2 regions of the Colwellia sp. BRX10-1 genome follow, and region 1 is predicted to be linked to the other one. Evidence: predicted binding sites of a transcription regulator. Region 1 holds the regulator's gene; the other holds the start of a gene.
What was found. The regulator MetJ, encoded in region 1, represses methionine synthesis genes. The targets are predictions, from matches to a motif close to TAGACGTCTAGACGTCTA.
Positions count from the first base shown of each region.

Region 1 (12,794 bases):
ATTTCTAACCATAGAGAAGAGCAAAATTTAAACTCTAGTGCTCATCAGCGCAAGCTCGCTAAAGGTATTTTTAAAGGTATTAAAGACCATTTTATGATTCAACCGCCGATGGGCAGTTATTATGCCTCTATTGAAACACGACAACATAAAATTACTCGCGGTGAATCTTTATCTGTGGTTGCACAACGCTATAGTGTTTCAGTACGAGAATTAAAAATGGCAAATAGTTTAACCTCGAATACCGTTCGCATAGGTCAAACCTTAACCATACCTCGCGCCGATTAATTTATTATAAATAGTTAACAGATCAAAATTTATGACCATAGAAATCCTTCCAGCACGCCTAGCTAACCAAATTGCTGCCGGTGAAGTCGTAGAACGTCCTTCATCAGTGGTGAAAGAGTTAGTTGAAAACAGCTTAGATGCTGGCGCAACGACCATTAAAATAGACATTGAAAAAGGTGGCGCTAAACGTATTCGTATTAGTGATAATGGCTCGGGTATTGTTAAAGATGAACTAACGTTAGCGCTAAGTCGTCATGCGACCAGTAAGATTAAAGATTTAAATGATTTAGAAGGTATTTGTAGTTTAGGGTTTCGTGGTGAAGCACTGGCAAGTATTAGCTCAGTCTCTCGTTTAACGTTGACGTCAAAACCTGCTGAGCAAGAATCAGCTTGGCAAGCCATTGCCGAAGGGCGAGATATGGCAGTAGCGTTACAACCCGCTGCACATCCTAATGGCACGACCATTGATGTTGTCGACTTGTTTTTTAATACCCCCGCGAGACGAAAATTCCTTCGTACTGAAAAAACAGAGTTCACTCATATTGAAGAGGTTATTAAGCGTATCGCTTTGGCGCGCTTTGATGTTAGTTTTATTTTGTCACATAATCAGAAAGTGATTAAGCATTTTAAATCAGTCAATAATAAAAGCTTATACGCAAAACGGGTAGCACAAATTTGTGGTCAGAAGTTTATTGAGCATTCACTGGAAATAGACTGCCAGCATGGCGATTTACAATTATCAGGTTGGGTAGGGCTACCAAGCTTTGCCCGTAACCAAAATGATTTATGCTTTAGTTACGTGAATGGCCGTATGATGCGAGACAAGTTAATTAATCACGCCATTCGTCAAGCTTATAGTCATCTGTTACCTGCGGATACTTACCCAGCTTTTGTGCTGTTTCTGGTGCTTGATGTCCGAGAAGTTGATGTAAATGTTCACCCAGCAAAACATGAAGTACGGTTTCATCAAGGGCGTTATATTCATGATTTTATTTATTCGGTTTGTCATAACGCGTTAAGCGAAAATGCTAATGTTGGCTTATTGCCTGGATCAGAGGATCAACCCTCGGCTACTTTACCACTTCAGCCTGAAAGCCATGCGGTAAATTATAGACAAGACAATCAGCTTGAGTCAGATGAAACCGGGCAGCAATTAACGCGTGATTATATTAAGCCATTGACGAAAGTTACCGATGTTCAAAGCGAACCCTATCAAGGTAGCAATCCAGGTAGTCAAAAGAATTATTCATCTTATACGCACAGTAATAACCAAGTGAGCAGAAATGCTGCGCAAGCTTATCAAACATTGATGACGCCTTTGTCTAATGGAAAGTCAGATGAAGACAGTACCGCTCTGCCAATACACGAGGTGAATGAAAATGAGCACTTAGTGTTAACCAAGATTATTGATGAAAAATATGCGGTGATAACGTTAGACAATGAACTACGTTTATTGGCATTACACAAAATAGAGCAAGCGGTTAAATTCTTCGAAGTAAAAAACAGATGGCAGCATAATTTTGTTAGCCAGCCGTTACTATTGCCAATTAAGATATCGTTAACGCAAGCACAAGTCACTTTTGTTGAAGCACAGACTGATGCACTGAAAAAAATAGGTATTATCGCGAGTGTTTTATCTAAGAGCAGCATACAAGTACGAGAGTTTCCGGCCTTGTTAAGAAATAAAGATGTAAATTTAAGTGTTAATAAGCTCTTAACTCTTTTGTGTTTAGAAGATGGACAAGAATTAACAAATAGTGATTGGCAACAAGCCTTTGCAAGTTTATTATCCGCTGATTCTTACGATAACCAACAAGCTAAAAGCCTACTCCGTTTGAGTCAGCAACAATTAAATCCTACCTTTGAGCAGCAGCTACGCTTGAATTCGGTATTGATAGACCTCACATCATCAATAAGAATGTTAACGAATGCTACTTAAATTGATGCCTGACGCTTTATCAACAAACAATATTGACAGTAAAAACCGTAAATTACCGCCAGTCATTTGTTTGATGGGGCCTACTGCATCAGGTAAAACAGCGTTAGCAATGGCATTACATGATGCCTTGCCATGCGATATTATCAGTGTTGATTCTGCGCTTGTTTATCGTGATATGGACATTGGTACTGCAAAACCAACAGCAGAAGAATTAGCAAAGTATCCGCATCGATTAATTAATCTAATTGATGCCAGTGAGAGTTACTCTGCCGCTGATTTTTGTCGTGACGCTTTAGTAGAAATTGAGAAAATTAGGGCGAATAACCGCATACCTTTATTGGTTGGCGGTACTATGATGTATTTTAAAAGCCTGATTGATGGTATTTCGCCTCTGCCGGCGGCCGATGTAAAAATTCGCCAAGGCATAGCCGACGAAGCTGAACAATTTGGCTGGGAGAGCATTCATCAACAACTTGCTAGCGTAGACCCGGTTTCTGCCGAACGTATTCACAAAAATGATCCGCAACGATTAATGCGGGCATTAGAAGTTTACCGCCTAACGGGCAAAAGTATCACCGACTTAACGAAAGTTAAGGGTGAACGACTCAGTGGTGATGTTTTACAATTTGCTATCTCACCGAAAGAGCGTAAAGATTTACATGGTCGTATTGCGCTTAGGTTTGAACAGATGATTGAACAAGATTTTGAATCAGAAGTTGTTAAGTTAAAGCAGCGTGACGATTTGCATGAAAATTTACCCGCTATTCGTTGTGTTGGTTATCGACAGATGTGGGAATATTTAGATGGTGAAGTCGACCATGATGAAATGGTTTTCAAAGGCATTTGTGCGACGCGACAACTGGCTAAACGACAGTTAACTTGGTTGAGAAATTGGCCAAATTTACAATGGTTGCATATGGAAGACGAAAATAATTTAAAACTAATTATGTCTTCAGTAAGCAAACTTTAAACCTTGATGTATAATAAAAACAGTTGCATAGTAAGTAACTAGTTTTCTAGAGAAAAAACTCTTACATACATTTATTAAAAATAACAAAAAAGGGGCCAAACAATGGCAAAGGGGCAATCTTTACAAGACCCATTTTTGAATGCTTTACGACGTGATCGCATTCCGGTAGCAATATATTTAGTTAATGGCATTAAACTACAAGGACAAGTAGAGTCCTTTGATCAATTTGTTATTTTACTTAAAAATACAGTGAGTCAAATGGTCTATAAACACGCCATTTCTACTGTTGTTCCTTCACGGGCAGTTTCTACGATGCCAGCACCACAAACTGGTGATTATAGTCAGGAACAGCAAGATTAATGATTTCGTTGAGTTTGGTTGTACACCAAATATTACGTGTCCAAAAGTTTCTTTTGGTTTAACTATTTAGTTTATAGGTAATACTCAATTGTTTGATCGTTATCAAGCAGGTGAACAAGCTATTCTTGTTCACCTCGATTTCCCTGATGAAAATGCGCGCGAAGACTTACAAGAATTTGAAATGCTTGTTAGCTCTGCGGGCGTTAACGCGCTTGCAATTGTTACAGGTAAACGTACTACACCTCATACTAAATTCTTTGTTGGTAGTGGTAAAGCTGAAGAAGTTGCCGAGGCGGTAAAGTTACATCAAGCCAATGTGGTACTTTTTAATCATGCACTTTCTCCTTCACAAGAAAAAAATATTGAAGCATTGTGTGAGTGCCGCGTTGTTGACCGAACAACACTCATCCTAGATATTTTTGCCCAGCGCGCTCGAACACATGAAGGTAAGATGCAAGTAGAACTTGCGCAATTACGTCATATGAGTACGCGTTTGATCCGTGGCTGGACACACCTTGAAAGGCAAAAAGGTGGTATTGGCCTCCGCGGGCCTGGTGAAACTCAGTTAGAAACTGATCGTCGTTTACTTCGCGACCGTATGGTAAATATTCGTAAACGCTTAGAACGTGTGGAAAAGCAACGCCAGCAAGGTAGAAGAGCAAGAACACGCGCTGAAATACCGACAATTTCTTTAGTGGGTTATACCAACGCAGGTAAATCGACGCTGTTTAATATTATTACTCAGGCAGACGTTTACGCAGCAGATCAATTATTTGCAACCTTAGATCCCACATTACGAAAAATTGAAATTGAGGATGTTGGCCGAGCAATTTTAGCTGACACCGTTGGCTTTATTCGTCATTTACCTCATGATTTAGTCGCCGCTTTTAAAGCAACATTGACTGAAACCCGTGAAGCTGAACTATTATTGCATGTCATTGATATTTCAGATGATAGGCGAACTGAAAATATTGAACAAGTTGAAACGGTTTTAAAAGAGATCGAAGCGGGCGATGTTCCGCAATTATTAATTTGTAACAAAATAGATGCTTTGGAAGATATTGAACCACGCATTGACAGAGACGATACAGGTCTACCTATACGAGTATGGTTATCTGCACAAAAAGGCATAGGGATTGAATTACTTTTTCAAGCGCTAGCTGAACGACTCGGCAAGAAAATAGTCAAGCATAACTTATGCTTACCTCCTAGCGAAGGTAAACTACGTGGTGTGTTTTATCAATTAAATTCTATTGTTGATGAACGGTATGACGAAGATGGAAATTGTTTATTGAAAATTAAATTACCTGCAAGAGAGTGGGATAGATTAATTAAACAGAGTGAAGCTGATATAGAAGGCTTTATTGAACGTAAACAGACTGATATATTACCGTAATGGGTAAATAGTAGTTTTAGCACTTATTTAAATTTATAGTTAGTGGAGAAGACCATGGCGTGGAATGAACCGGGGAATAATGATAAAGACCCCTGGAAAAAGAAAGATGATAAGAATCAAGGCCCACCAGATTTAGACGATTTACTAAAAGATATTGGTAATAAGTTTGGCGGTATTTTTGGCGGAAAATCATCAAAAGATGGCAGCAAGAAAGGCGCATCAAATGTTGGTATCGCTATTGCGCTAATCGTGGGTATTCTTGTTTATGCTTTTAGTGGTTTCTACACCATTAAAGAAGCTGAAAAAGGTATCGTATTACGTTTCGGGCAATACGATGGCACAGTTGAACCAGGTTTACGCTGGAAATGGACATTCGCCGAACGTATTATTCCTGTTGATATGCAAACAACACGCGACTTACCTGCATCTGGTTTTATGCTAACCAAAGATGAGAACGTGGTACGTGTTGAAATGCAGATACAGTATCGTGTTGTTGATGCCCGTGATTATATTTTCAGTGTTACTGATGCTGACGACAGTTTAAGCCAGTCACTAGACAGTGCTTTACGCTTCGTTATTGGTGACTCTAAAATGGATGATATTTTAACAAGTGGCCGTGAAAAAGTGCGTCAAGATGTCTGGAAAGAATTAGATGACATTATTGCCCCGTATAATCTTGGTTTAATTGTTGTCGATGTTAACTTTAAAGATGCTCGTCCTCCTGAAGAAGTCAAAGATGCTTTTGACGATGCTATTTCAGCACAAGAAGATGAAGTTCGTTTTTTACGTGAAGCCGAAGCCTATGCCCGTGGTATTGAACCAAGAGCACGTGGCCGAGTGAAACGTATGGAACAAGAGGCCATCGCTTATAAACAACAAACGGTATTAGATGCCGAAGGTGAAGTTGCTAAATTCAATAAATTACTTCCAGAATACCTTGCTGCTCCAGAAGTTACTCGCCAGCGTATGTATTTATCAACAATGGAAAATGTTTATGCCAATACCAGTAAGGTTATGGTTGATGTTGAAGGTGGCAATAACATGATGTATTTACCATTAGATAAAATGATGCAAAATCAGTCTTCTGGTCAACGTACTTTACCTGAGAGTCAAACTCGAGCGACGCAATCGATTAATACCCAAAGTACTGCGCCTGATTTATCAGGTCGTGCAGACAGATTTAATGAAGGGAGAAATTAAGCAATGAAAAACTTTATTATTGCCCTAATTGTATTATTCTCAGTATTAACCGTCTCTTCTGTTTTCATTGTTTTTGAAGGACAACGTGGTATCGTTTTTCAGTTTACAAAAATTAAACGTGATGCTGATTCAGGTGAAATGATTGTTTATGAACCGGGTTTACACTTTAAAATACCCTTCATTAACAACGTTCGCAGACTTGATGCTCGTATTCAAACGCTTGATGAAGCGCCTGATCGCTTTGTAACATCTGAGAAAAAAGATTTAATGGTCGACTCATTTGTTAAGTGGCGTATTGTTGACTTTTCAACGTTCTACTTACGTACTTCTGGCTCAGTAGAAAATGCTCGTGCGTTATTGAAACAAAAAGTAAATAATGGTTTACGTACTGAGTTTGGTACGCGCACCATTAAAGAAATTGTTTCAGGTGACCGTGACGGCATTATGGCTAAAGCGTTAGCAAGTGCCTCAAGTAGTCGTGAAGACTTAGGTATTGAGGTTATTGATGTACGTATTAAAGCGATTAACTTACCCGCTGAAGTCAGTGCTTCTATCTATGACCGTATGCGAGCAGAGCGAACAGCTGTAGCAAAAGAGCATCGTTCTAAAGGTCAAGAGCAAGCGGAAATCATCCGTGCTACGATAGATTCTAAAGTAACAGTTATGTTAGCGACAGCACAAAAAGAAGCACAAGAAATGCGTGGTGAAGGCGATGCGTTAGCGGCTAAAGTTTATGCTGATTCATATGGACAAGATCCTGAGTTTTTCAGTTTTTACCGTAGCCTTGAAGCATATGAAAAAAGTTTTAGTAGTAAAAGTGATATCTTGGTGGTTAAACCCGATAGTGATTTCTTTAACTACTTAAAAGAAGGCGCTACAATTAAAAAGTAAGCTACTTTTTTGATAAAAAAGCCATGACTTGTCATGGCTTTTTCGTATCTGCTAGTTACCTATAGAAGTGATTGAGGAGTAATAACATGGTAGAGACACTATTAACGGCATTTGCTTTGGTACTGATTATTGAGGGGCTTATTCCTGCACTTTTTCCAAATAAGTGGCGCGACACTATGGAAAAGTTAGCGCAACAATCAAGCTTATCTATTCGTAATATTGGCATTAGCTTACTCGTCGTAGGCACATTTATTTTATGGTTACTGAGTTATTAGACTAAAGAATGACATAAAAGTTTTTCATAACCCCTTTAGTTAATTGAATATTTTTAAATTGCATTAAAAATCATCATTTATTACTTGGACTACTATTTGATTTTTGATAAAATCCCCGCCTAATTTTTTATCGAAATTGAAAACATGGGCAAAAACGTCGTAGTTCTAGGCACCCAATGGGGTGACGAAGGTAAGGGTAAGATTGTTGATTTACTCACAGATAAAGCTAAGTACGTCGTACGTTATCAAGGAGGCCATAATGCAGGTCATACTTTGGTAATAGACGGTGAAAAAACCGTACTTCATTTAATTCCATCGGGCGTATTACGTGACAATGTGAAATGTTTAATCGGCAACGGCGTAGTTTTATGCCCGAAAGCCTTGATGACAGAAATCGCAATGTTAGAAGCCAAAGGCGTTCCTGTACGTGAACGTTTACTTATTAGTGACGCTTGTCCGTTAATTCTTCCTTATCATAATGCTCTAGATGCTGCGCGAGAAATCGCTCGCGGTAATAAGCCTATTGGTACGACAGGGCGTGGTATTGGTCCAGCTTATGAAGACAAAGTTGCTCGCCGTGGTTTACGTGTTGGCGATTTAGTTTGTGCTGAGTCATTTGCGATTAAATTAAAAGAAATTGTTGATTACCATAATTTCTCTTTAGAGCATTACTACAAAGTTGCACCCGTTTGTTATGACACTGTGCTTGCTGATGCTTTATCAGTTCGTGACGTTATCCTTAAAATGGTTGCCGATGTCGCTGAAATTCTTGATCAAGCCCGTAAAAACGGCGAATCAATTATGTTTGAAGGTGCTCAAGGTACTTTACTTGATATTGATCACGGTACTTATCCTTATGTAACGTCTTCAAACACTACTGCAGGTGGCGTTGCTACCGGTTGTGGTTTTGGACCTCGTCATTTAGATTATATTCTAGGTATTACTAAAGCATACACGACACGTGTTGGCTCTGGTCCTTTCCCTACAGAATTAGATGACGAAATTGGTGAACATTTAGGTACTGTAGGCCATGAATTTGGCGCGACTACTGGACGTGAACGTCGATGTGGTTGGTTTGACGCGGTTGCTATGCACCGTGCCATTCAAGTTAACAGCGTAACAGGATTTTGTTTAACTAAACTTGATGTTTTAGACGGTTTAAAAACCCTTAAAATATGTACAGGTTACCGCACTGAAGCTGGCGACATTATTACTGTACCGCCTACAGCTGCTGAAGGTTATGACAGAATTACACCTGTTTATGAAGAAATGCCAGGTTGGTCTGAAGTTACTGTTGGCGCAACTTCTCGTGACGCTTTACCTGCTAATGCGATCGCTTACATTAAGCGTATTGAAGAATTAACAGGTGTACCGGTTGATATTATTTCAACAGGTCCAGATCGTAATGAAACCATTATTTTAGTAAACCCGTTTGCTGAGTAATTACAGCGAATAATTTTTTTCTAAAATAAGACGAAAAAAACCACCCCTGAGGTGGTTTTTTTTTACCTAAAATAAATTATTTCAACAGCCATTATTGAATATAAATTCAAAAGCAATTAATCAAGGTTATAAGCGATAGTGACAACGTTGATGAAGATTAATTATTAATTGGATAACTTCACCGATAAATTCGTTGTTGTGTATTGAAAAAAAGGAAAATCGATGGCTAAATTTTTTAAGTCAAAGAAGTTTATAAAAGTGGTCATAAAATACGGTGAATAGATTAAGCTGTATAGCGAATATTTAGTTTTATGATGTGCAATACAAAAGGGCTAAGGGTATGTTTGTTATAGCTTCTAGCACTTTTTTATATAAGAATAACGTTGGAACAAAATGTAAGATTACAATAGTATATACCCGTTACTTTTTAAAGATCACAGACAAAGGTGTATCTTGATTGATAACGAGTCTATAAAACTATGCTGTATATAAACAAAATAAAACGTGAAAAATGGCATATATAAGACAATAAATTCACCTAACGCATAGGATCAATCATGACTGACTTTCGCCAACAAGCACTTGATTACCATCAATTCCCAACACCTGGAAAAATAAGTGTTGAATTAACCACGGCCGCTGAAACTAGCCGTGATTTAGCACTCGCCTATAGCCCAGGTGTTGCTGAACCGGTTCGCGCAATTGCGGCAAATCCCGATGATGTTTACAAATATACGGGCAAAGGCAATACCGTCGCTGTTATTACCAATGGTACCGCTATTTTAGGGTTAGGTAATCTAGGTGGTATGGCGGCTAAGCCGGTAATGGAAGGCAAAGCATTATTATTTAAGCGATTTGCAGGTATTAATTCATTTGATATCGAAGTTAAACATAAGACAGTTGAAGAATTTATAAATACGGTCGCCAATATCGCTGACAGTTTTGGTGGTATTAACTTAGAAGATATTAAAGCACCAGAGTGTTTTGCTATTGAAAAGGCACTTATTGAACGTTGTAAAATACCGGTATTTCACGATGACCAACATGGTACGGCTATTGTTACTGCTGCTGGAATGATCAATGCCTTGGAAATCCAAGGTAAAAGTATTAAAGATGCCAACATTATTTGTCTTGGCGCAGGCGCAGCAGCGATTGCTTGTATGGAACTATTAATCAAATGTGGCGCTCAGCGCGAAAAAATCTACATGCTTGATACTAAAGGTGTCATTCACACCCGACGTGATGATCTTAACGAATATAAGCGTATGTTTGCTAATAATACTGATAAACGTACCCTTGAAGATGTTATCGATGGCGCAGATGTATTTGTTGGTGTTTCTGGACCTAATCTACTTTCTGCTGAGCATGTAAAATTAATGGCACCCAATCCAATTATCTTTGCTTGTTCAAACCCAGATCCTGAAATAAAACCCTCATTAGCGCTTGCTGTTCGTGATGATCTTATTATTGCTACGGGTCGCTCTGATTACCCTAACCAGGTCAATAATGTGTTATGTTTTCCTTTTATTTTTCGTGGCGCTTTAGATGTTCGCGCTAGAACGATTAACGATGAGATGAAAATTGCCGCTGTTCATGCAATTCGTGAATTAGCAAAGGAACCTGTTTCGCAAGAAGTGTTAGATGCTAGTGGTGAGAAAAGTTTGACCTTTGGTAAGGAGTATATTATTCCTAAGCCGATGGATCCACGTTTGTGTGGTCGAGTAGCGCTTGCCGTTGCTAAAGCGGCGGTTGAGTCTGGAGTGGCAGCCCTAGAATTACCTGAAAACTATATGGAATAATCAGTAGTATTTATTAATAACGCTGTAAAAGGAGAGCTCGACTCTCCTTTTTTTATTTATGACAAATAGTAGGTCACGGTGCAGTGACTAGATGGACGCAGAAAGTAGGAATTAAGAAGTAGGTTAACGCAGGAGCAGTTACCTCTTCTACGTCATTTATGTTCCAGATAAATCATTAGTAACAGCATCTATTTAGCCAATGTCACCGATGGCAAAGCATGACAATATTGAGTAGGACGAATAACAATGAAAACTTCAACGAAAGCCGTTTTACTCTCAGCACTTGTTTACCCGGGTATTGGCCAACTAATGTGTCACGCTTATCGACGGGCTACGTTATTTATTTTAAGTTTTTCTGTGACGGTATATTTGTATATTGAAGAAGTGATGAGGCAATATCAGCCACTTATTAATAAAGTTAAATCAGGTGACGTTGCGCTCAATAGCCAAGCACTGATCGCTGAGATGTCAAAAAATCCCATTATTGTTGACCCTATCTTAATGAGTACATTAACCTATACACTATTAACTTGTTGGTTACTGGCTATTGTAGATGCTTACCGTATGGGCATAAAAAAAGACGCCAGAGCGTCTTTTTAAGGAAGTGTATTAAAACCCTAAGCTACTCGTCTTCAATTTCAAATTGACTGAAGTCGGTAATACCTTTTGCTATTAACGCTTCGCGCACACTTTTAGGTAGCATCTCTGTATTGTCTTTTGTTAAATCGCCATCATCAGGAAGAGGCTGTCCGGTAAAAGCATGCAGAAAAGCTTCACATAACAATTCGCTGTTAGTTGCATGGCGTAAGTTGTTAACTTGCCGACGAGTACGTTCATCCGTTAACACTTTCAGTACCCGCAACGGGATTGAGACCGTGATTTTTTTAACTTGCTCACTTTTTTTACCATGTTCGGCGTATGGTTTTATATAATCGCCATTCCACTTTGCCATTTAATTACCTTTGTTTAGCTAAATTACTTTTTATAAGTTAGATTTTACTGGTTGTTGGCGTTGAGTCAATAACGAATGTGTAGAAGTTTAGAAGTCTAAAGTTCTTGACCGACAAAAGTAAAGCGTTTAGAGTTATAGACGTCCAAACATCTATTTGATTTTACTGCCCGATTGGAGCAAAAAATGACAAGCAAAAAACCAGCAACATTAGCTGTTAGAGCCGGCATTAATAGTGATGAACATCACGGTGCGGTTGTTCCTGCCATTCATTTATCGAGTACTTATGCTTTAAAAGGCTTCAACAATAAGCGCCAATTTGATTATTCCAGAACAGGCAACCCCACTCGAAGCACGTTTGCACAAGCTATCGCTGATTTAGAGCAGGGGGCTGTAGGCATTGTTACCAGCACAGGAATGTCAGCGGTGCACTTAATTTGTCAGTTACTGACAACAAAAGATACGGTTGTTATTCCACATGATTGCTATGGTGGAAGTTATCGCTTGTTTACCCACCTAGCAAAACGTGGCTTATTTAATGTGCTTGTTGTTGATCAAAACGATGATCAAGCGTTAGCGCAAGCGCTTGAACAAAAGCCAAGATTAGTTTTGATTGAGTCACCCAGTAACCCATTATTACGGCTGGTTGATATAAAAAAGGTTACTCAAGCCAGTCATGCTGTTGGTGCTTTAGTGGCAGTAGATAATACGTTTCTTTCTCCCTTGTTACAGCAACCGCTATTATTAGGTGCTGATATTGTTTTTCACTCGACAACTAAATATATTAATGGTCATAGTGATGTTGTGGGTGGGGTGTTAGTAACAAAAGAAAAAGAACTGGGTGAAGAGCTAGCGTGGTGGGCAAATTGTATTGGTATTACTGGCTCACCTTTCGACAGCTATCTGGCATTACGTGGCTTAAAAACCTTACCACTGCGCATGAAACAGCATCAAGAAAATGCTAATGCTGTTGCAAAATACTTAGAAAATCATCGAGCAATTAACGCGGTATACTTTCCTGGTTTAAAAAATCACCCGGGACACGAAATTGCTAAGCGTCAGCAAAAAGATTTTGGCGCTATGATGAGTTTCGAAATAAAAGGTGGTGTTGAAGCGGTTAAAGTACTCTTTGACAACTTATCACTCTTTACCTTGGCACAGTCATTAGGTGGCGTTGAAAGTTTAATCAGTCATCCATCAACGATGACCCATGCAGGTATGGAAATTGAAGCACAAATTGCAGCGGGTATTACTCAATCTTTAATCCGAATTTCTGTCGGTATTGAA
Region 1 covers NZ_JACGWC010000003.1:226,728-239,521, forward strand. Annotated here, with positions in the region: gene H4J75_RS04850 (N-acetylmuramoyl-L-alanine amidase) at 1-285, shown strand, start outside; gene mutL (DNA mismatch repair endonuclease MutL) at 317-2,224, shown strand; gene miaA (tRNA (adenosine(37)-N6)-dimethylallyltransferase MiaA) at 2,229-3,194, shown strand; gene hfq (RNA chaperone Hfq) at 3,297-3,554, shown strand; gene hflX (ribosome rescue GTPase HflX) at 3,643-4,950, shown strand; gene hflK (FtsH protease activity modulator HflK) at 5,005-6,150, shown strand; gene hflC (protease modulator HflC) at 6,154-7,041, shown strand; gene H4J75_RS04885 (DUF2065 domain-containing protein) at 7,128-7,316, shown strand; gene H4J75_RS04890 (adenylosuccinate synthase) at 7,461-8,759, shown strand; gene H4J75_RS04895 (malic enzyme-like NAD(P)-binding protein) at 9,317-10,558, shown strand; gene H4J75_RS04900 (hypothetical protein) at 10,805-11,158, shown strand; gene metJ (met regulon transcriptional regulator MetJ) at 11,181-11,510, opposite strand; gene metB (cystathionine gamma-synthase) at 11,694-12,794, shown strand, end outside.

Region 2 (12,794 bases), on a different contig from region 1:
TTAGAAAACTTCGAACAACTTAAATCACCTTTATTAAGCGTTATGTTAGAAAACGAGATCAAAGGTACGTTATTACTCGCTAACGAAGGTATTAACGGTACGGTTGCAGGTACAAAAGCCAGTATCGATCTGCTTTTAGCTCATTTAGAGACGGATGAACGTTTAATTAATGTTTCTCATAAATATTCATATGCTGATGAAAACCCTTTTCAACGTAGCAAAGTAAAATTAAAAAAAGAAATTGTTACTATGGGTGTTGAAGGCATTGACCCATTATTAACCGTTGGTACTTATGTGAAACCAAAAGACTGGAATGCGCTTATTTCAGATCCAGAAGTTTTATTGATTGATACGCGTAACGATTATGAAATTGAAATTGGTACCTTTAAAAACGCCGTTAACCCTAAGACTGAAACGTTCCGTGAATTTCCAGAATATGTTGCCCAACATTTAGATAAAAATAAGCACAAAAAAGTGGCTATGTATTGTACTGGTGGTATTCGTTGCGAAAAATCAACAGCTTACTTGAAAGAGCAAGGCTTCGAAGACGTTTACCACCTTGAGGGAGGTGTGCTTAAATATTTAGAAGAAGTTGAACAAGAGAATTCAATGTGGGAAGGCGAATGTTTTGTTTTTGATGGCCGTGTTGCCGTTGGACATGGTTTAGAGCAAGGCCAGTACGACCAATGTTTTGCTTGTCGTTACCCGATAACAAGCGAAGAAATGCAAAGCGAACACTATGTTAAAGGTGTGAGTTGTCATCGTTGTTATGACAAGTATACCGACGAGCAGCGTAGTGGTTTCGCTGAGCGTGAGCGTCAAATAAATTTAGCGAACCAACGAGGTGAAAAGCATATTGGTGGCAATGTTCAAGATGTTATCGAACAGCGACGAAAAGATAAAGTTGCCAGCAAAAAAGCACAGTCGACTAAGTCGTGATGAGCTAGGTTGCTATTTACCCTTTGAACATAAAAAAAGCGACTTATTAAGTCGCTTTTTTATTAGGAGCCTTGATGTTTAGTCGTTAAAACTAAAAACCAGCAGCTTTTCTAAGTGCGTCAGCTTTATCAGTTCTTTCCCACGTAAATGCAGTAAAAGTATCATCACCAACAGTGACTTCAACAGGTTCACGACCAAAATGTCCGTAAGCTGCTGTCATCTGATACATAGGGTGCAACAAATCAAGCATCTTAGTAATGCCGTAAGGTCGTAAATCAAAATGTGCTCTTACCAATTCAATTAATTTTGCTTCAGAGACTTTACCGGTACCAAAGGTTTCAATTGAAATTGACGTTGGCTCAGCAATACCAATGGCATAAGAAATTTGAATTTCACAACGGTCAGCTAAACCAGCCGCAACGATGTTTTTTGCTACATAACGACCAGCATAAGCAGCACTGCGATCAACTTTTGATGGATCTTTTCCTGAGAAAGCACCACCACCATGACGAGCCATGCCGCCATAGGTATCAACAATAATTTTACGACCCGTTAAACCACAATCACCTACCGGACCACCAATAACAAAACGGCCAGTAGGATTAATAAAATATTTAGTATCTTTAGTTAATAACTCGGCAGGTAACACAGCTTTGATAATATTTTCCATCACAGCTTCGTGCAAATCTTCTTGAGAAATCTCTGGATTATGTTGAGTTGATAAAACAACCGCGTCAATCGCTACTGGCTTATTATCTTCATAAATAAAAGTGACTTGAGATTTAGCATCAGGACGCAACCAAGGTAAGACCCCTGATTTACGGACTTCAGCTTGACGCTCTACTAAACGATGAGAATAAAATATTGGCGCAGGCATTAACGTTTCAGTTTCATTGGTCGCATAACCAAACATTAATCCCTGGTCACCAGCACCTTGATCTTCAGGGTTTGCTCGGTCAACACCTTGGGCAATCTCAGGTGATTGCTGGCCAATTAAATTCATAATGCCACAAGTTTCACCATCAAAACCAACGTCAGACGAAGTATAGCCAATATTACTGATAACATTACGGGTAATCGCTTCTAGATCAACCCATGCCGTGGTAGAAACTTCACCTGAAATAATAGCTACACCAGTTTTCACCATAGTTTCACAAGCGACACGAGCATTCTTATCTTTAGCGATAATAGCATCAAGTACCGCATCAGAAATTTGATCGGCGATTTTATCCGGATGACCTTCAGAAACTGATTCAGAAGTGAAAAATTGAGTAGACATATAACCTCAGAAAAATGTAATAGTTTAAAATATTTTCGAATTGGAGTTATTCTAACTGCAAGATTAACTATTTTCTAGTTTTTTTACGCCTAGATGGCTAAACGGCTAAAAATAATTATTAATTGTTCATTTATAGAGCAGGAAATTGCTGAAGGGTAACATTCTGACCAAAAAGTACTGACATCAATTTGGCTTGTTGCTGAGATACCTTAGAGCTAAAAAAGTGTTGTTGTGAAATAGATTGAGTACTTGCCAATAATCCTTGGTTTGCCAGTTGCCGAGTAAGTTGATCCGTTACGGGCTGAGCGGTTTCCATGATGGTAATTTTATCACCAACAATTCTTTGTATAAGCGAACGAACAAAGGGGTAATGTGTACAACCTAAGACTAAGGTATCTATATTACTTTGCACAAGAGGTTGCAAAAAAGTATGCAGTATTTCAAGGCACTGTTCACTTTCATGAAGGCCTTGCTCGATAAGCTCTACTAAGCCAGGGCATGGCTGAATATAAATTTCAGCGCCATTTTTATGCTTATTCACTAAAGACAGAAACCGAGTATTTATTGCGGTTGCCCCTGTTACTAACAAGGCTACCTTCTTTGTTTTACTGTGCAACGCAGCGGGTTTTATTGCTGGTTCAACGCCAATAATTGGAATTGAAACCCTTAAACGCAGTTGATCGATAGCGCTAACTGTTGCGGTATTACAGGCAACAACAATGGCTTTTACCTGTTGGCTAATCAACCAGTCAGCAATTTTATTTACCCGTTCAATAATTTCTGCTGACGACTTATCGCCATAAGGTGCAAATTGACTATCAGCCACATAAATAAGATTTTCATTGGGTAAATGCTGATGGATACACTTAGCAATCGACAAACCACCAATGCCAGAGTCAAAAATACCGATCGCTGGTGTGTCAGCATAAACTTGCCCTTGTGGTTTTTTTGATTTGTTGGCTAGATGATTTTGGGTCATGTTGTCTATTGTTATTAACTAACTGATAAAATTCGTCTTTGTTATATTGATTTTTTAGATAAAAGTAAAGCGCACTAGTCATTATTTACTAAGTATGTAGCGTTTACTGCACTTGCCACTTATTTCTCAGTTTGTCTAAAGTGCCATTTTTCTCTATTATTTTATAAGCGTTGGTATATTTAGTGACAATCTTTTTATCGCTATTTAGACTAAAAGCAAAATATAAGTCATGATTAACGACTGAGAGAGGTATAATTTTTTTTAGTCTACTTACCTCTAAATTTAATTTACTCGCTCGCGCCACTAAGGTGCTCTTTGTCCCCGTTATAAAATCAACTCTATTAAGGTAGAGCATCTGTAAGCTTTGCTCTGGTGAAACGACAGTATAAATAAAGGGGTAGTCTTCTTGCTGAAAATATTGAGCGGTACTTGACGAATTAGTGACCGCCAATTTATATTTTTTAAGTTGCTCTATATCAGTGACGGGTGTTTTAAATTTTTCTTGTAAACACCAAGCATAAATATCTTCTCTCATTAATTTACCGCCCCAAATAAATAGATTTTCTCGAACTTTGGTGCGAGATAGTGAAAAGATAAGAGTATTGGGTTGGTTAAGTGCTGTTTTATAAGCTCGAGCCCAAGGGAATACTTGTAAATCAATTTCATCACCGGTAATTTTGAATATTTCCTGCATGACTTCTACGGAGAATCCACTTAGCGCAGTATTCTCTTGATAGAATTGGTAGGGCGGTAATATCTCAGTAACAACAAGTTGCTTAGCGATACTTGATGAAGTATTCAGCATTAGCAACAGCATTACACAGAGGTATTTTATAGGCATATAAACAAGTAAGCTAATTAATAATAATAAGTGTATTAAGTATATAGTAACTTAGCCTTTTATTCTTTATTTTACCCTTAACATTATGACTAATATTTGATAAGTCGGGTGTTGTTAGATGCTGCGCGGAGGTATCAGGTCTAAGCCTAATATGTTTAAACCTAATATGTCTAATATGATTATAAAAAGGATGCTTCGAAGGTGCTGCAGTCGACTTTAGTCCTGAATACTGGGTGTTGTTAGGTGCTGCGCGGAGGTATCAGGTTTAAGCCTAATATGTTTAAACCTGCTATGTCTAATATGATTTTAAAAAGGATGCTTCCAAGGTGCCGCAGTCGACTTTAGTCCTGAACACCGGGTGTTCAGGGCGGAGGTATCATTTCAACCGTAGGCTTCCCGATACGAGCCGGGCTTGCACAATAGTTAATAATCAACTTCCTTAGTTAAAACTTATCGGCTCAGGGACATAGTTAACATACAAACACCCCAGAAGACGAAATTAGTATAGCTAATTTTTCAAAGCGATTTAAGTGTTTTTTTGTAACTTAAGTTTGTTTGTTTTTTTAGTGAACAGAGGTTGCTGAAAAATCAGGCTTTCTTGAGGTATTCGGAAATTACAGCTTGTTTGATAGTCGCTTGTAGTAAATCAATTTTACTTTGCATCGCAGCACGTTCATCGATAATTTCTTTACGAGCAGCTAATAAATCATTAGATAAGTTAAGTGCAGTCATTACTAGTGATTGTTCAGGTGTCTTTATAGAACAAGTTTTACTGTCTATTAGCAAACGTTGGTTTAACTCTTCAGCGGCTAATAGTAAAGACGACTCTTGCCCGCTAGGACATGAAATCTTCAGTCTTCTATTAGCAACTTCAATGGTAACCGAGTGTTGACTCATAACAGGCTTATTCTCACAAAAACATCTTAATTAATAGTAATATATACATATCTGAGCACTATAGCGATGAGCAGTACACTATGCAAGCGTTCTCTAGGGTTTTCTCCTTTTAATCTCTAGCATCATAAAAGCGTGAATGTTACGATACCTTGCATTAACTCACGCATTTTATTGATGATTAAAACATGTCCAACGAAACCTCTTTAGACTTTGCCTCAGTGCAAGCAATTCTTACAACAGAAAGTATTACCGTCCATGGCGCTGAATTACATGGGGTATTAACTGGCTTAGTTTGTGCCGGTTTTACCTTTGAAAGTGAGGACTATATCGTGATGATTAATGACTTGTTTAACAACGGCGAAGGTTTACCTCGTGCCGTTAAGTCGTTGGTCAAATCAATGTTTGCAAAAGTTTGGCATGACATTATTGATGACTCTTATGGTTTTCAATTAACGTTACCAGATGATGACGATAGTATAGTTGAACGTGGCCATGCCTTAAGTGTTTGGGTACAAGGCTTCAATTTAGGATTCGGCCTACAACAAAAAAACAAAGCGGTATTATCAGAAGACGTTAAAGAAGTCCTTATTGATTTTGCTGAAATCTCTAATTTGTCTGACGAAATGGAAGAAGACGAAGATACCGAGCAAGCCTATTTTGAAATAGCTGAATATGTCAGAATTTCTGCTTTATTGTGTTTTACTGAGCTCGGCTCACCGCCAGAAAGTAAAAGCGCAGAAGATACTGTCCACTAAAAAAAGATCAAGTCATGAATACATCAACTTTAGTTAAAAATACTTTATTACCTTTGGCCGAATTCATCCAACGTCGTGCTCAATTTTTTGCTTCGATGCCAGAAAATTCTATTGCGATATTTTCCGCTGCACAAGAAGTCACGCGTAGCAACGATACCGAATATGCTTTTTGCCAAGATAAAAGTTTTTATTATCTAACGGGATATAACGAACCTGATGCTGTTTTAGTGCTGACTAAATCTGCTGATAAGGGAGAAGAAAATCAACAAAGTATTTTATTTAACCTTGAGAAAGATGCCCTTCAAGAAGTCTGGCACGGTAGGCGTGTAGGACAAACGTTAGCGGTAGAGCATTATGGTGTAGATGAATGTTTTCCACTAACCGAAATAGATCAATACCTCCCTGATTATATTGCGGATAAAAGTCACTTGTTGTTTTGCCAAGGAAAAAGTACCCGCTTAGATAGCCAAATATATGCATGGTTGTCAGCGGTTAAAGCGCAAAGCCGCCTTGGCGTAAAAGCACCGACACTATTGGTTGATTGTCGAAATATTATTGAAGAAATGCGTTTAATCAAAAGTGCCGGCGAACTCGATATTATGCGTCAAGTAAATATTATTAGCGGTGAGGCTCATGCCAGAGCGATGAAGCAGTCAGCGATTGGTAAATTTGAATACCAATTAGAAGCGGAAATATTGCATGAATTTGCCAGTAATGGTGCAAGGCACCCAGCTTATGGCAGTATCGTTGCCTGTGGTGATAATGGCAATATTTTACATTACACTAACAATGATGACGTACTGAAAAATAATGAATTGGTGTTGATTGACGCCGGTGGTGAACTTAGCGGCTATGCGGCTGACATTACTCGCACCTTTCCTGCAAATGGCAAGTTCACATTAGCACAACGAGAAGTCTATCAACTCGTGCTAGATGCACAGAACTTAGCGATTGATGCAATAAAGCCACACGCAACCTTTGCCGAGCTTAATGTTTTAGTGAATAACTTCCTAACTTCAGGTTTACATCGTTTAGGTATATTGTCTGGGAATTTAGCTCTGTTAATCGAGGACAAAGCCTGTAAAAAGTATTTTATTCATGGTTTAGGGCACTGGTTGGGTTTAGATGTTCATGACGTTGGTGATTATCAGTCAAATGATAAACGCGAGCAATGTCGAGCGTTTGAACAAGGTATGGTGATGACCATAGAGCCGGGCATTTATATTCCACTTGATGATTATAGTGTTGATAAAAAATGGCGCGGTATAGCAATAAGAATTGAAGATAATATAGCAGTAACTGATCAAGGTCATGAAAACTTAACGGTAAATGCGCCAAAATCAATTGCTGAAATTGAACAACTAATGACTGCGAATAATTAACTGACTTTTTTATCGTCAATTCACATTGCCATATGAACTTGTCATCATAGATTTACGTATTTAAATTCAGGCAGCAATCATTAATCAATGTTTTATTTCACAGTTCAATGATGAATTGGCAATGAACTTAGCATTTCACTTTAACGCTTTATCTTAAGCGACTGTATTAAATAGCTAAAAAAAGTAACTATGAAAAAAGAATTCGATATCGTAATTTCTGGTGGTGGTTTATCTGGTGCATTAATGGCACTGAGTTTGATCGACTGCAAAAAACAACAGGGTCAGCCACTGTCTATTGCCATTGTTGAAGCTAATCCGGTATTAGAAGATCCAAGATTAACTTTTGACGATCGTGTGTTAGCGCTTTCACATGGCACAGCAACCTATTTAGAACGTTTAGGCGTTTGGCAACAATTAAAGCATCTAGCCGAGCCTATTAAAAATATTCATATCTCTGATCGAGGCTTCTACGGTAAAGCTCGACTTTATGCTGAGCATCATCAAGTTAATGCACTCGGCTTTGTTGTTGAAATGTCATTGCTTGGGCAAGCATTATTAAGCAGTTTAAAAGAGAAAAACAAAATAACAGGTAATATCACTTGGTTCACTCCCGATAAAATAACCGATATTACTTGGCAAAAAGAGCAGGTTGAACTGACGCTTAATTCAACAGCAAAGCTTAGCGCGAAATTACTATTAGCCTGTGATGGTGTTCATTCAGCCTGTCGAAAATTTGCTAACATTGCTGTGCAAGAGTCTCACTACGGTCAATCGGCACTTATTACCAATGTAAGTACGGCGATTGCCCACAACAATTTGGCTTTTGAACGCTTTACTGATACTGGTCCTATTGCGATGTTACCACTGTCAAAACAGGGGAGCGCAACAAGTGATAGTCGTTGTTCTTTGGTATGGACATTACCGCCTGAACAAGCAGATAAAATGCTAGCACTTAGCGATAAACAATTCCAAGATGAACTTGAAAATGCTTTTGGTAGTTGGCTTGGCGCAATAACCCAAGTGGGTAAGCGCGATGTTTATTCGCTTAAATTATTAATGGCAGATGAACAGGTTTTTCATCGGATGGCACTTATTGGTAATGCTTCTCACACTATTCACCCTATTGCCGGACAAGGTTTTAATTTGGGTGTAAGAGATGTTAAGCAAATGGTGGAGCTGATCAAAGTAGCCTTAAATAACAATCAAGACATTGGACAATTTTCTCTGTTAAGTCATTATGCCTCGCAACGAAAGTTAGATCATCAGCAAGTCATTGGTTTAACCGATTCGTTAGTGACACTTTTTTCAAATAAATTGCCCCCTTTAGTTATAGGTCGTAATGTTGGTTTGAAAGTCATGAATTATTTATCACCATTAAAAAGTCGCCTCGTTAGAAAAACGATGGGTTATTAAGGGTGAAACCAAGGTAACTAAAAATACCCAGTTAACCTAACGTAAAGCCATTTTAAAATTAAGAAGAATAACATGCAAAAATTTGATGTATTAATTGTTGGCGGCGGCATGGTGGGCTTAACCTTAGCTTTAGCGCTACGTCAGCAAACACAGTTAACCGTTGCTATTGTTGACACTTCACCGCCGGATGAATTACCAGAACAGCCTGATGTTCGAGTTAGTGCGCTTAATGTCGCCAGTAAACAAATTTTTGATAATCTTGATGTTTGGCCATTAATTCAACAAAAACGTATTCAAGCTTATACTGATATGCATGTTTGGGATAAAGCTGGCTTTGGCAAGTTACTTTTTTCTTGTGACGATTTAGCCGATACCTCAGCCAATGAACAGCTAGGTTGGATCGTTGAAAATAGCGTTATACGTCAGAGCCTTTGGCAAAAAGCACAAGCAGATCAAGGTATAATTTTTTATACTGAAAATACCTTAAGTAATATAAGTATTGGTGAGAGTGAAGCTTTTGTTAGTTTTACATCAACTAACGGTAATCCTATGCCAATAACCGCTAAATTAGTGGTTGGTGCCGATGGCGCAAATTCTTGGGTTAGACGTCAAATGGCGTTCCCCTTAACTTTTCGTGATTATGATCATCACGCTATTGTTGCTACGGTAAAATGTTCACAAGGACACCAAAATACCGCATGGCAAGTTTTTCTAGAAACTGGCCCTCTAGCGCTACTGCCACTTAACGACGCTCTTGGAACGCAAGACTTATGCTCGATTGTTTGGTCTACATCCCCCGAAGATGCAATTCGTTTAAATGGCTTAACTCCAGCAGAGTTTTCAAAAGCGTTAACAGCAGCAAGTGATGGAAAATTAGGGAATATTGAACTGCAGAGTAAACGTTTTACTCATCCGCTAACTATGCGTATCGCCCAAAGCTTCGTTCAAGAGCGTATTGCTTTGGTTGGTGACGCTGCTCATACCATTCATCCATTAGCAGGCCAGGGCGTTAATTTAGGTTTACTTGACGCGGTATCATTGGCGCAAATTATTAATGACAAAATAACCCAACAAAAATCCCCTAATGATGCTTGGTTAACCACTCGTTTGTTAAATGAATATTCACGTTGGCGTAAAGCCGAAGCAACCGAAATGGTTGCAGCAATGGAGTCAATTAAACAAGTGTTTACGCCTCAACAAGGCGCTATAAAATTGTTGAGAGGTCTGGGTTTGTCTTTAATTAATAACTTAAAGCCCGTTAAGCAAGTCTTAATTAAACAAGCATTGGGTTTGAAAAGTGATTTACCTAAACTTGCAAAACTCAAAGACAAGTTATTTTAAAATTAACGTTGCTTTGAGCATTTAAGCAAACGCTTTTGACATGACTGTAAGAGCTTGTAATAACGTTTGCTCTGTTTTATAAAACTTATCTAATGATTGTCTTTTAAGTGTATGGTTAATCGATGAAAAATAATTTTATAAACGTCCTAATATTCCTCCTTCCTTTTGATATTATTAGCTTTTAAATTAATAAGTTTTCCTGAAAAAAAATGTCAGTAAAAAACACAAAATAAAAACCCAAGATTCTATTTTTTTACGAAGTAAAACTGATTATAATTTTCAAAACATGTGGTTTTAAAAATTAAATTTGGATTAAAATATTTATCTGGTTTAAAATTTGTATTATTGACTGTTTTCTTTGTTTTTAGTTGAATAGGTTGCTTTGCGCGGCTATAATCTGGCCAATTATTTTGTAAATATACTACCTTTAAGCTTGGCTTAATGGTGAATTCAACAATTAAAGTGGAATACATACGATGACTAATAAAACCGTATTACATGCTAAGCATATTGAAGCTGGCGCAAAACTAGTTGATTTTCACGGCTGGGAAATGCCAATTAACTACGGCTCGCAAATAGAAGAGCATAATGCTGTTCGAACTGATGCCGGCATGTTTGATGTTTCACACATGACCATTGTTGATATTAAAGGTGTTGATGCCAAAGCATATTTACGCCGTTTAGTGATCAACGATGTTGCAAAATTAACCGTTGAAGGTAAAGCCCTTTATACCGGTATGCTCAATCACGAAGGTGGTGTTATTGATGATTTGATCATTTATTTCTTCACTGAAACTTATTATCGTTTGGTTGTTAATTCAGCAACGCGCGTAAAAGATTTAGCGTGGATGAATGAACAATCGGCTGGTTTCGACATTACAATTACCGAACGTCCTGAATTTGGCATGATTGCCGTGCAAGGTCCTCAAGCTAAAGCTAAAGTAGCTTCACTATTAACACCAGAGCAAACTCAAGCTGTTGAAGGTATGAAGCCATTCTTTGGTGTTCAAGCCGGCGATTTATTCATTGCCACCACGGGTTATACCGGTGAAGATGGTTATGAAATAGTGGTTCCAGAAGACCAAGCAGCAGATTTATGGCAAAAATTACTCGACGCAGGTGTTGCACCTTGTGGTCTAGGCGCTCGTGATACCTTGCGCTTAGAAGCAGGCATGAATCTTTATGGTTTAGATATGGACGAAACTGTTTCGCCATTAGCGGCTAACATGGCATGGACCATTAGCTGGGAACCAACAGATCGTAACTTTATTGGCCGTGAAGTATTAACTGCCCAAAAAGCTGCTGGCGACCAACCTAAACTTGTTGGTTTAGTCTTTGAAGAAAAAGGCGTATTACGCACTGGCTTAAAAGTGATTACGCCATTTGGTGAAGGTATTATTACCTCAGGTACATTCTCGCCAACATTAGGTCATAGTATTGCTATGGCTCGTGTTCCTCGCAGCGTAAGCTTAGGCGACACTGTTGAAGTAGAAATGCGTAAAAAATTAGTTAACGTTAAAGTGATCAAAGCTGGCTTTGTTCGCAATGGCAAAAAAGTTTTTTAATTAATTTTTAATCATAAAAATTTGTTTTAAAAGCAAGTAGAATGACAATGTTGGTCGAGGGTAAATCTATTTGCGCTTGTCCAATATAGAAGAATAATTAAGCTATAGTATTTAATTGTTAGCCAATAGCGACAATTGAAATTGAGTTTACGATAAACAATAATTAACCTCAGGAAAATAAAAAATGAGCAACATTCCTTCAGAACTAAAATATGCAACATCACACGAATGGGTACGTCAAGAAGGTAACGGCGTAGTTACAGTTGGTATCACTGAACATGCACAAGACTTATTAGGTGACATGGTATTTGTTGAATTACCTGATGTTGATGACGAAATCAGTACTGGTGACGACGTTGCAGTAGCAGAATCTGTAAAAGCAGCTTCAGACATCTACGCACCCGTTTCAGGTAAAGTTATTGAAGTAAATGAAGACTTAGAAGATTCTCCTGAATTAGTTAACTCAGACGCTTTTGGCGCTGGTTGGTTATTCAAGGTTCAGTTAGCTGATGAAGCAGAGTTAGATGCTTTATTAGATGCTGAAGGTTACGCGAATTCTATTGACGAAGACTAATTTCGGGCACATTTAGCTTTTATGCTGCGTTGCTTTTGATACTCGTCTAATCTCACTTGCTTAATAGCCTTTAGCTAAAGGCTTATTAAGCTTATAAGACTGATAAATTTAGCGCCTTACCAAAAAGCTAGCTGTTTACGAAATCTGTTATTAAGCCTCCAACTGCTTGTTTGGGGCTTTATTTTAGTTACGCCGTAACTAAAGACCCAGTAAATTAATTACCCACTTAAGAGAAGCTGTTTTATGACTACTCAATCAAAATCACTTGCTTATTTAGAGCAAACTCAAGACTTTATTCGTCGTCACATTGGCCCTAATGCCGAACAAACTCAAGCGATGTTAAAAGACATTGGCGCAGAGTCGGTTGACGCACTTATCAATGAAATCGTACCAAGTGATATTCGTTTATCAGCATTGCCTGCGATTGAAGAAAGTAAAACAGAAGCGCAAGCCTTAAGTGATTTAAAAGCGGTTGCAAGCTTGAACAAAGTAAACGACACCTACATTGGTTTAGGTTACTACGGCACATTAACACCGAACGTAATTTTGCGTAACGTGTTAGAAAATCCAGGCTGGTACACTGCTTACACGCCTTACCAACCAGAAATTGCTCAAGGTCGTTTAGAATCATTATTAAACTACCAGCAAATGTGTATCGACCTTACCGGTCTTGAACTAGCTTCTGCTTCATTATTAGATGAAGGAACTGCGGCTGCTGAAGCCATGGCATTAGCAAAACGTGTTTCTAAAAACAAAAAATCAAACTTGTTCTTTATCTCAAGTGATGTTTATCCACAAACTATCGACGTTGTTAAACAACGTGCAGAAA
Region 2 covers NZ_JACGWC010000012.1:48,415-61,208, forward strand. Annotated here, with positions in the region: gene H4J75_RS11430 (rhodanese-related sulfurtransferase) at 1-939, shown strand, start outside; gene metK (methionine adenosyltransferase) at 1,031-2,218, opposite strand; gene murI (glutamate racemase) at 2,349-3,197, opposite strand; gene H4J75_RS11445 (ABC transporter substrate-binding protein) at 3,301-4,002, opposite strand; RNA gene ssrS (6S RNA) at 4,353-4,534, opposite strand; gene zapA (cell division protein ZapA) at 4,627-4,935, opposite strand; gene H4J75_RS11460 (UPF0149 family protein) at 5,121-5,690, shown strand; gene pepP (Xaa-Pro aminopeptidase) at 5,705-7,072, shown strand; gene ubiH (2-octaprenyl-6-methoxyphenyl hydroxylase) at 7,262-8,485, shown strand; gene H4J75_RS11475 (UbiH/UbiF/VisC/COQ6 family ubiquinone biosynthesis hydroxylase) at 8,558-9,826, shown strand; gene gcvT (glycine cleavage system aminomethyltransferase GcvT) at 10,303-11,391, shown strand; gene gcvH (glycine cleavage system protein GcvH) at 11,576-11,965, shown strand; gene gcvP (aminomethyl-transferring glycine dehydrogenase) at 12,209-12,794, shown strand, end outside.
Region 2: metK (methionine adenosyltransferase) is a predicted target of MetJ. The motif match lies at 2,309-2,326, and genes of this name have one in related genera.